2 regions of the Paenibacillus sp. 10L310 genome follow, and region 1 is predicted to be linked to the other one. Evidence: riboswitches for the same ligand, from Rfam matches in the RefSeq annotation. Region 1 holds a riboswitch; the other holds the start of a gene.

Region 1 (5,594 bases):
TTTGAAATGTAAGGAACATCAGACACGTTATTCCCAGAATCTCCTGACCAAAACGCTGCAAACAGCTATTTATTCTGATATAACATGTTTCAGGTTCTTTAGATTTCTGCAACCGCTCCAAATCCCTGAATAGGACGCCTCAGATTCGTTAGCGGTCGTAGCATGCTCTGTTTCGATCAAGTTAAGGAGCGTTTCAGCTCCCAGTAGGCTTGAAGATAAGCGCTAATTACATTACCAAATACATATCAACAAGCCACCCAAACGCATATCAATCTGCCCAGATGCACATCAAGCCAGTCAAACGCATATCAATCTACCCAATTGCACATCAAGCCACTTAGGATTGTTATAAATAAATTCTGATACTCCGATGCTTGCTTCAGGCCAATTCCATTTCGCAAAACTTCATGCATTGGATCCTACGTTTTGCTAACTTTGCTTTTAATCCCCTTGCTTTCATTCCCTTTATGATCAATCACTTTTCCTTCATTTACGTTGCTCTCCTTTATTTACTCTCAGTGCAGATTAATAAACGCATCCTCGGCTTTCACCGATTCAGGAATCAAATCCTGTTCAACGAGCCATGCACGTACATTTTCCCACGATTCCATTTCCTGCCGACCAAATGGTTGGCCTTCTTCATTCATGAGTGGTAGCAGAATTGCCAGGCTTTTGGTTTCGATCTCCGGGTCAAGCGGTGATGTTTCATTCTCATGAGCGAGCAGAATACTCAAGGCTTCTTCTGGATGCTCAGTCACATATTTCTGTCCTTCCTGGACCGCTTTGACGAACCGGGTAAGTTGGTCTTTTTTCGCTTCAATGCCAGCTTCACTTGCAGTCAGGACCAATTCATAATAATCAGGCACACCATAATCGACGGGGTTAATCGATTTCATGGCATGTCCTTCTTTCTCCAAAATCAATTGTTCATGGTTAATAAAACCACCCATAATCGCATCCGCTTGTCCGGAAGCCAGCGAAGGAATCAGATCGAACCCAACGTCGACCAGATTTATGTTGTCGGGATTGCCGCCATCCTTACTGATCATCGTGCGTACCATCGCTTCGTACAGAGGAATGGAGGAATAACCAACAGTCTTTTCTTCAAGATCTTTGGGTGAACTTACGTTGCCATTCGCTTCGGTCAACAGATGCACTAGGGGGTGGCGAACAACAGCAGCAATGGAACGTACAGGAATGTTCTCGCCACGCGCGAGCAAGATTTGGGGCTGGTAACTTAGGGCCAGATCAATTTTTCCGGCAGCAACAAGTTTGAGCGAATCATTGGTATCCGCAGGCATCTGAATATCGACATCCAGATCTTGGTCTGCAAAGTATCCTTTTTCCTGAGCCACATAGATGAAGGAGTGTACTGCATTCGGGTACCAGTCGAGCATGATAGACAGTTTATCTTTGGTGTCTGATGCTGGTTCGGTTGCAGACGGATCTGTTTGCTGTGTATTGGTTGCCGAATCTGTTGTTGGCGTATTTTGGCTATTGTCTGTGGTGCTACATCCGCTAACGATCAGCAAAAGGCTAATGAGTATGATGGGAAGCAGGGAGTATATACCTTTGTTATTCATAAATGAAGTTCCTCATTTCATCGTTTTGATTTGTAGAAAATGGGCAACAGCATGTTAACGATAATGTGACAATGAACTGATTGAAGATGTTGCTGAAATTGTGCATAAGATATGTTTTGTTTTGAAGAATGTAACTCTTGTATTTACATCAAATTTCTATCTAAGTATTATCCAACTTTTCTGTTGCCTCCATGACGATGACGCCGTATGCTAAACCGTTTCTCCAGCCAGGCAATCAGTACAAACAAAACGATCCCAAGCAGGGATAACAGCACAATAGCGGCAAACATCGCATCCGTGTTCATGTTGCTGGACATGCGGCGGCTGAAGTATCCGAGACCTTTGCTGCCACCGAGCCATTCGCCAATCGTTGCCCCAACCACGCAGTACACCACAGACATCTTTAGCCCGGAGAAAAAAGAGGGAAGTGCCAGCGGAACCTGGAGTTTGCAAAAAATATCCCACTTGCTGGCGCCCATGGTGAGCAGCAGTTCACGCTGCTCTGGATCGCCTTGGCGGAGTCCATCGTAGGTACTGACCACAATGGGAAAGAATGCGATTAAGAACACCACGGCGACTTTGCTCCACAACGTGTAACCAAACCACAGGATAAATACGGGGGACAAGGCAATCAACGGTATGGTCTGACTGATCACGATGAAGGGATACAATGCCTTTTCAATCGATCGGTTCATATGCATGCCTGTTGCCAGCGTAATTCCAGTCACTATGGACAAGACAAAACCAACAACAACCTCCATAAAGGTAGCAGGCAGATGGATGGTCAACAGCAGACGGCGATGTTCAACCAGTGAGCTTGCGATGGCCGTGGGTGCAGGAATGATGAAGGAGGGCACCCATCCCATACGCACAATCACTTCCCAGATCGCCAGTAATAAGAACATGAGCATAATGAACAGACCATATTGGGAAAACGACCTCGAGAGCCACTTTAAACACCACGTCCAAACGCTAACCTCAGCTCTATCATTTTGCATGTAATTGTTCCTCCAGTTGTTGCCTCATCTGCACGAGAGCCAGTTCGTAGATCATGTCCGAATGCCTTGGGCGTGGTAAAGGAACCGTCATCTCCCGCAACTGCTGACCTTGCCCCCCTGGAGTTAACAGAATGATACGGTCACTTAACAGCAGGGCTTCTTCGATGTCATGTGTAATGAACAGCACGGTTTGGCCAAAGCCCTCCCACAGCTCCAGCAACCAGCGATGCATTTCTCGTTTGGTTAGTGCGTCGAGTGCACCGAAGGGTTCATCCAGCAACATGAGCTGCCCGCCTGTAAGCAAGGTACGCAGCAATGCCACCCGCTGCCGCATGCCGCCGGATAACTCATCTGGATAGGCCTGCTCATAACCGGACAAGCCGAACTTTGCCAATCCTGCGATGATATCGGCTCGTAGTTTGTCCTTGTCCTGTCGGCCTGGTGCCAGCTCGGCAGGTAGCATGCAGTTCTCCATGACGGTACGCCAAGATAACAGCAGATCTTTCTGCGGCATATAGGCGACTCGTCCGAGCCGTTGTCCGTGCGGTACATCAGCAATATCGATGGTGCCGACGGTTGGCTCATGCAAGCCTGCGAGTAGCTTGAAGAGCGTGCTTTTACCTGATCCGCTGGAGCCGATGAGCGAGACAAATTCTCCTTGTTGAACCTGAAGCGACACATTGGAGAGCACAGGGGAATCCTTTTTTTCGGGAAAAGCAAAGCTTACGTTGTGAATGGTTACATGGTTATCCATCTGATCCTCACCCCCTTGATGTCAGACTACTGCAATAACAACGGCATCCTATACTCTGCAAAAGGAACAAAAAAGACCCACCCATTTCCGGAGAAATGAGTGGGTCTGTAAGTTAAATCCGCAATTTATCTTCACATACATGAAAAAATTCCGCTTACTAAAAGGCCGCTCCACTTCCCTCCGCTGGTATGATCCAGATCAGGTTCAAAGGGTCCGAATAGTCATATTCGTCTCAGCCGCAAGGCTCCCCTAGTGCAAAAGTTCAAGATATGCAGTTGTGTGTTCAGCATATATCACTCGAACATGAACTGTAAAGAGGCAGCGTGATAGAATTCTTGAGATGAACTTGGAGTCAGACCCGAACAACTGAACAATTTACCTGGGCTCCCTAACCCGATATAATAGTGGTGGCGCATATTGGCCGGATCACAAATGCAGGCGGGATTGTTCTCCCTCCGAAGCAGAATGGGGACCCGAGTTGAAAACGTTCAAAAAAGTATATATTGAGATCACGAGTATCTGCAATCTGGCATGCAGCTTCTGTCCGCAGACACAGCGTGCCAAAGGATTCATTGACCCTGAAGTCTTCAACAATATACTGGATCAAGTTAAACCACACACCAATCATATTTATCTACATGTCAAAGGTGAACCCTTGTTGCATCCCAAAATAGATCTGTTGCTCGATTCCGCACATGAGAAGGGACTCAAGGTGAACATTACAACGAATGGTACACTGCTGCCCAAGACTCAGCATAAATTGCTTGGCAAACCGGCGCTGCGGCAGATGAATTTCTCCCTGCACAGCTTCGATGGGCATGAAGGTTCAACAGATCGTGACGGATACCTGCGTCATATTTTGTCCTTTGTACACGAGGCCGTTAAGCACAATGTCATCATCTCATTCCGACTTTGGAATCTGACGCAGGATAACTTCACAAATGCTCAGATGAATCGAAATCGGGAGACCCTTGAAGTATTGGAACGTGAATTCAATCTCGACTTCCGCATTGAGGAAAAAGTAGTCCCAGGCAGTGGGGTCAAAATTGCCCCGAATGTATACCTGAATCAGGACCATGAGTTCCAGTGGCCAAGTCTGGATGCACCTGAAGATGATGGCAAAGGCTTCTGCCATGCATTGCGCAGTCAGGCAGCTGTGCTTGTAGATGGAACGGTGGTTCCATGCTGTCTCGATGGCGAGGGTGTGATTAACCTGGGTAATGTGCATGAGAAGTCATTCTCGGAGATTATTGAGGGTGAGCGAGCAAACAATCTGGTATATGGCTTCTCCAAACGTGAAGCTGTGGAAGAGTTGTGTCGAAAGTGCGGTTATCGTCAGAGATTCGGAGCCTGATATCTTATATGAGCAACCAGGAAGCCATTCAAGATCACACATTTGGAGACAAATGTAGTGGTCTTTTTTTGTTATTGGGGATTAAGTGAGGGGTACAAACGTTACAAATGAGCATACCAGAGGTTGATATGAGCATATTGCTTGAGAGACCTAGCATGCAAAAAATGCCGATATGACAGGGATTGTACGATGTCATGATATATCTGATCTAATGATTATTCTAGTTACCTTCCTTATTTGGTAGGATTAGGTTGTTGGTCGGACAGAGGTGCACCTCTGGCAAACTTCCAGTACAAGCCCAGGCTGTACATTACCAAAAAACGAGAGAATAAGGGAGGAATAAAGTTATGAAAAAAATGTTGACGTTGTTACTGTCCGCTGGTTTGGTTGCTTCTATATTTGGTGCAGTTCCGGCTGCGGCTGCGCCTACGGTTGTAAATTCAACTATTATTGTTCCAAAGGGCACGACCTATGATGGTCAAGGCAAAACATTTGTAGCTAATCCTTCCACACTTGGCGACGGATCTCAAGCAGAAAATCAGAAGCCAGTCTTCCGTCTGGAGGCAGGGGCCACGCTCAAAAACGTAAACATTGGATCACCAGCTGCTGATGGTGTTCACTGTTATGGCAACTGTAATATATCGAATGTGGTCTGGCAGGACGTGGGCGAGGATGCACTGACATTGAAGTCTGCCGGAACGGTTAACATTACCGGTGGGGCAGCGTATAAGGCTTATGATAAAGTGTTCCAGATGAATGCAGCTGGAACAATTAACATCAAAAATTTCCGTGCAGATGATATTGGCAAACTGGTTCGCCAAAATGGTGGAACTTCCTTTGCAGTTAACATGACGCTGGATAACTCCAACATTTCCAATGTAAAAGATTCGATTATGCGTACAGAC
Region 2 (5,594 bases), on a different contig from region 1:
TTCTTCCTCTATGTTGGCACAGAGATGAGTCTTGCGAACTTCATGCCGGCGATCCTGATTGAGAAAATGAACATGAAGGAAGCCGGAGCAGCCCTTAGTGTCACCTGTTTCTGGATTGCCATGTCCGTGGGACGGCTCTTCGCCGGTTATATCGCAGAGAAATTCCAATACCGCGTATATGTCCTGTACAGTTGTCTTGCATCTGTTCTCTTGTTAATGATATTTCCATTTACAAACCAAATCTGGTCTGCATTTCTCATCATCTTACTGCTTGGACTTGCGATGTCAGGGATATTCTCCATTGCCCTTGTCTTCGCCAGTAAACTGTTGCCCGGAACAGAAGAATCCACACCTAGCATTTTGATTGCCTCAGGTGGGGTTGGCGGTGCCATTCTGCCTTTGACTACGGGATGGAGTCTTGATCATCTGGCGGTTAATCAGTCTGCATGGATGCTTGCGATCTTTGCAGTTGGCCTGCTTGTCATTAGCGTAATCACGTTTCAATGGCAGAACAAACATATAGCCAATTCTGCGACTTAACAGTTCTGTGTTGATCCAGTCCTGAGGATTAGAAATACCTATTAAAGAAATTGAAATGTCCACCGCCATGACCTGACGGTGGACATTTTTTTGTAGCGTTACTCTGTTCTAACGAACCTAGCACACGCTATCCCCCTCCATTTCCGCATGTTTGAAATCTAACGAATCCTAGAGACGTTATTATAGATAATTAGCTTCAATTAAATGTCTCGTTGGAGGTTTTTTTGCATAATAACACCGCTGAGATTCGTTAGGTTTTCATTCCCTTAGGAACTTGCCTAATAAGGTGTCCTCGATTCGTTAGCGCTGTTTTGCCTCTCTCATCACCTTTCATTAAAGGTGAGAATAATATCTATTCATTTGCACAAGATTGCCCAGGAAATACTTATGGTCAACCAAATCACACACTTTTATTAACGACAGGCATTACGGGCCCGTTATCCTTGATGAACTTACCGAATACATATCGGACGAGTGGTCCCAGAACGATCAACTGATATGGAAGCGCAAGGCTGAAGTTACGAGCAATGGTATGGAGATACGTACGGAGTACGGATGACCCACTTAATTGATCAGCGAGATATGCCGAGATCATTCCATACATGGACATGATCAGAACCATGCCAATCACCATGAAAAATGACATGACGAGCACACCCAGAATCTTGTAGGACTTGTCAAAGGGCAAAGAGAATGCAATCTTTCTCGCCACAGGGCCAACAATGAAAGACTCCACCAGAAACGCGATGACAAAACATAATATGAATTGAAGCAGTATTTCAAGCGGGGACATCTTGCCGAGTAACCCACTGTGCCATAGATTGAAGAACATCATGACCAAGACCATTCCTATACACATCATTAATCCGAAAATAATTTGTTCCTTCTTGCTGGTTGGCAATTCTCTCATCCTCTCTGTTTACCTTCGTAATTATAGAGATGAGGAAACCCTTCACATAAGTGAACATTTTGTGAACAATTATGATTTTTCCATTTTAAAATTGGATTTGACAACCATGTAGTACAGCTCTATGATATCCCTTAAAATGGTAGAAACATTCACTACATAAGGAGGTTTTTGATTGTGAGTTTTCAAAAGCGCATTGACCACGTCGGCATTGCCGTTCGTGATCTGGAGACCACGCTGCGTTTCTACACGGAGATCGTTGGTCTTGAATTGAAAGACCGGGTGACCCATACCAACGGCGTCATTCAGCTTGCCTTCCTTGGCTTCAATGGAAGTAATGAGACTGAGATTGAGTTAATTCAAGGATACAGCGACAAGCTACCTTCTGAAGGTACGGTGCACCATTTTGCGATCCACGTGGATGATCTTGATTCTGAGTACAAACGCATTCAATCCACCGAAGCCGAATTTATCGACGGAGAGATTATCACACTGCCTAACGGTTACCGCTATTTCTTCATCTATGGACCTGAAAAGGAATGGATTGAGTTCTTCCAGCGCTAAGAATTGGAGCTGATTTCATGAACATTTTAATTACTGGCGCAGCCGGAAAAATTGGACGTGACTTGTCCCAACACTTGCAGAAGCATTTCGCCTGCGACTAACGGATTTAAATATCGACAGACTGCATACGTATCAAGGGACCAGCCATGAGATCATGACACTGGATGTGACAGACCCCGAAGCCTGTCAGCGTGCTTGCGAAGGCATGGATGTGGTTGTACATCTGGCTGGAGATCCTTCCCCGAATGCCGGATTTTATGAATCGTTGTTGGACATCAATATCAAAGGTACATTTAATGTATTCCGTGCAGCTAAAGACCAAGGTGTACGAAGAGTCATTCTTGCAAGCAGTGCACAGACGATTGAGGGGTATCCCATTGATGCTCAAGTCTATCCGGACATGCCAACACGTCCACGGAATTTGTACGGGGTTAGCAAATGTTTTGGAGAATCGCTCGCTTCCTATTTTGCGTATACCGAAGGTTTACAAAGTGTAGCAATACGTATAGGTGCATATGATGATTTTCAACCGGACGGACCCGTGCTGGAGGCAAGGGATATGAGCGCGTATATTAGTCCGGCTGACTTGTGTGATTTGATGTTCAAAGCAATTACAACTACCGATCTGGAACCCTTCACCATACTGCATGGGATCTCGAATAATCGGTTTAAACGATTAAATCTGGAAAACACTCAGAAACAGGTAGGTTATGACCCAAAATCCGATGCTTTTGCACTCAGTCAGATTGCCTTATATGATTCCCCACGATAATTATTGAAAATAACACATCCAAACAGGCTGTTATACATATGTATAACGGCCTGTTTGATAACTTATACGTGTCCCTATCCAGTTCATGACTGGACACGTTCCACCCGCTGGCCTATAATTACACCTAGTAATGCCCGTAACTTCATAGTTTCCCAGGGGAGTCGGAATTGGCCGGCTGAGAGTGTATCCCACCAAGATACTAACCCTTAGACCTGATCTGGATCATGCCAGCGTAGGAATCGGAGTATATCGAAATGGCACAGCCCTATGGCTGAACGCCACCTCTCTAACGCCTGCACGCGTCCCGGAATACGGGGCGCTTTTTTTGTTACTATCAGAAAGTATAAGTTTGGAAGCATCACCTTCCTGATATTGCAAGAAAAACTGCCGCTAAGCGCAGTCTGGCTTCCTTGAATGACATCGATGGACGTTTTACTTGTTCAAAAATAACGTCATCCGGATCTCAACTGGTATAAATCTGTCGATTTATGCAAGATGATTGGATATGAAGCCAAGGAGTACCCCGTGCCAATCGGCCGGACATACCGAAGGAGAGACCACAGATGAAATGGCGTAAAACGATGGGATTGTTGCTCTTGTGCGTGCTTATGGTGACTGTAGCCGCATGTGGTGGCAAAGAAGCTGCCCCAGCTGGGCAGAACGGCAACACAAATACGGAAAGCAGCAACGAAGGTGACACTGCCGCCCTGAAAGATATTAAAGTGGTGCTCGACTGGACACCAAATACGAATCATACAGGCCTGTATGCAGCTGTAGATCAAGGTTTTTATAAAGCCGAAGGCTTGAACGTGGAGATTGTACAACCAGGTGCCGGTGGCGCAGATACAATGGTTGCCTCCAATGAAGTGCCTTTTGGCGTAAGTTATCAGGAGAGTGTAACTCAAGCCCGCACACAGGGTGTTCCATTGGTCTCCATCGCAGCAGTTATTCAGCATAATACATCTGGTTTCGCTGCTCCGGCGGATCGGAATATCAAGTCACCGAAAGATTTTGAAGGTAAAACCTATGGCGGTTGGGGTTCCCCAGTCGAAGAAGCCGTGATGCAATCCATTATGGAAGGCGACGGAGCCGATGTATCCAAAGTGAAAAACATTAACATGGGTGACGCCGACTTTTTCACCGCAGTGAAACGAGACATTGATTTTGCATGGATTTTCTACGCTTGGACGGGTATTGAAGCCGAACTGCGCGGGGAACCGATCGACATGTTATATGTGAAGGATTATTCAGATGCATTGGATTACTACACGCCTGTACTAGTAACAAACGAGCAGACGATCCAAAACGACCCTGAGTTGGTGAAAGCATTCCTGAAAGCCACTTCAGAAGGATATCAATACGCAATTGATCATCCCGAAGACGCAGCCAACATTCTGATCAAGGCCGTACCGGATCTGGATAAAGACTTGGTACTGGCAAGCCAGAAATGGCTTAGTCCAAAGTACACAGATGACGCCCCACGCTGGGGTGAGCAAAAGCAGGAAGTGTGGCAGAACTACACCGACTGGATGTTTAGCAAAAAACTGCTGGATGAACAGATCGATGTGAGCAAGGCATATACGAACGAGTTCTTACCCCAATAAAATTTCTCATATAAAACGAACTTAAATTTTACACGAGGACGGAGAGGACAGAAATAACGTGAAAAAGCGAAGCGGTCGCCTTTATCACCGGATTTTCCCTTTAGAGAAAGGGAATCAAAAAAATCTGGGGATAACAGCGATTGGAAGGTTATTCTGTCATCGAAGTGGCAAGTGTAACAGTCATTAGTTCATTTTATATATCACGAAAGGAGCCGTGATCTCTCATGGCAAGCACACTACTTAGTATTCAGGTTATCCCGAAAACGCCAAATGGCGAGAACTCTTATCCTTACGTTGATCGAGCCATTGAAGTTATTCAGCAATCTGGCTTGAAGTATCAGGTGAATGCGCTCGACACAACGATGGAAGGTGAACTGGAGGAACTGCTGGAAGTTGTACGTAAAATGCACGAGGTACTTGTGGAGGCTGGCAGCCCAAGCATCATCTCCCAGATCAAAATCGCCCATAGCCCTACTGGCTTCAGCATGGATACCCTGACGGAGAAGTATCGCTAATGCCTGCCTATTTCAAAAGTGTATGGCCGCCCATTGTGGCGGTTATTCTCTTTATAGCGATATGGCAGGGAGCCGTCTCCCTCTTCCATATTGAGAAATGGATGCTGCCTGCACCGTCCGACATCGCCCGCGAAGCGGCAACCCAGGCCGAACGGCTTGGCATGCACGCTTCCGCAACCATTCAGTTAACGCTGATTGGATTCGCCGCTGGAACAGCGGTTGGATTACTGATTGCGATGGTGCTACATTTAGTCCCTTTTCTCAAGTCAGCCCTGTATCCTTTACTTATTCTTAGTCAAAATATTCCGACCATCGCGCTCGCGCCGCTCCTGTTAATCTGGTTCGGATTCGGGCTACTGCCCAAGCTGATTACGATCATTCTGGTCTGCTTCTTCCCCGTTGCAGTGGCGGCCATGGATGGCTTGACCCGTACTGACGCGGCGATGATGAACTATATGCGCATGGCTGGTGCGAAACGTCATCAGATCTTCTGGAAGCTGGAGCTCCCCCATGCGCTGCCATCCGTGTTCTCCGGTGTCAAAATCGCCGCTACCTATAGCGTGATGGGCGCCATCATCGCCGAATGGATTGGTGCAGACAAGGGTATTGGTTATTATATGATGCTGCAAAAGTCGGCTTATCGTACGGACCGCCTATTCGTGGCGATCATGATTATTGTCGCGCTCAGCTTG

What was found. A riboswitch is a leader RNA that binds a small molecule or an ion and turns the genes downstream of it on or off. The one in region 1 is predicted to bind thiamine pyrophosphate.
Region 2: linked by a shared signal. The riboswitch ahead of AC1DE7_RS29535 (ABC transporter substrate-binding protein) and the one ahead of AC1DE7_RS15325 (ABC transporter ATP-binding protein) in region 1 are both predicted to bind thiamine pyrophosphate.

Annotation. Positions count from the first base shown of each region.
Region 1 is NZ_JBFTKC010000005.1:369,509-375,102, reverse strand. It holds gene AC1DE7_RS15340 (hypothetical protein) at 1-12, shown strand, start outside; gene AC1DE7_RS15335 (ABC transporter substrate-binding protein) at 516-1,583, opposite strand; gene AC1DE7_RS15330 (ABC transporter permease) at 1,751-2,581, opposite strand; gene AC1DE7_RS15325 (ABC transporter ATP-binding protein) at 2,571-3,335, opposite strand; TPP riboswitch at 3,494-3,596, opposite strand; gene AC1DE7_RS15320 (radical SAM/SPASM domain-containing protein) at 3,814-4,689, shown strand; gene AC1DE7_RS15315 (pectate lyase) at 5,037-5,594, shown strand, end outside.
Region 2 is NZ_JBFTKC010000027.1:36,117-41,710, forward strand. It holds gene AC1DE7_RS29515 (MFS transporter) at 1-540, shown strand, start outside; gene AC1DE7_RS29520 (DUF2798 domain-containing protein) at 941-1,450, opposite strand; gene AC1DE7_RS29525 (VOC family protein) at 1,625-2,011, shown strand; gene AC1DE7_RS29530 (NAD-dependent epimerase/dehydratase family protein) at 2,166-2,783, shown strand; TPP riboswitch at 2,928-3,040, shown strand; gene AC1DE7_RS29535 (ABC transporter substrate-binding protein) at 3,347-4,387, shown strand; gene AC1DE7_RS29540 (thiamine-binding protein) at 4,612-4,902, shown strand; gene AC1DE7_RS29545 (ABC transporter permease) at 4,902-5,594, shown strand, end outside.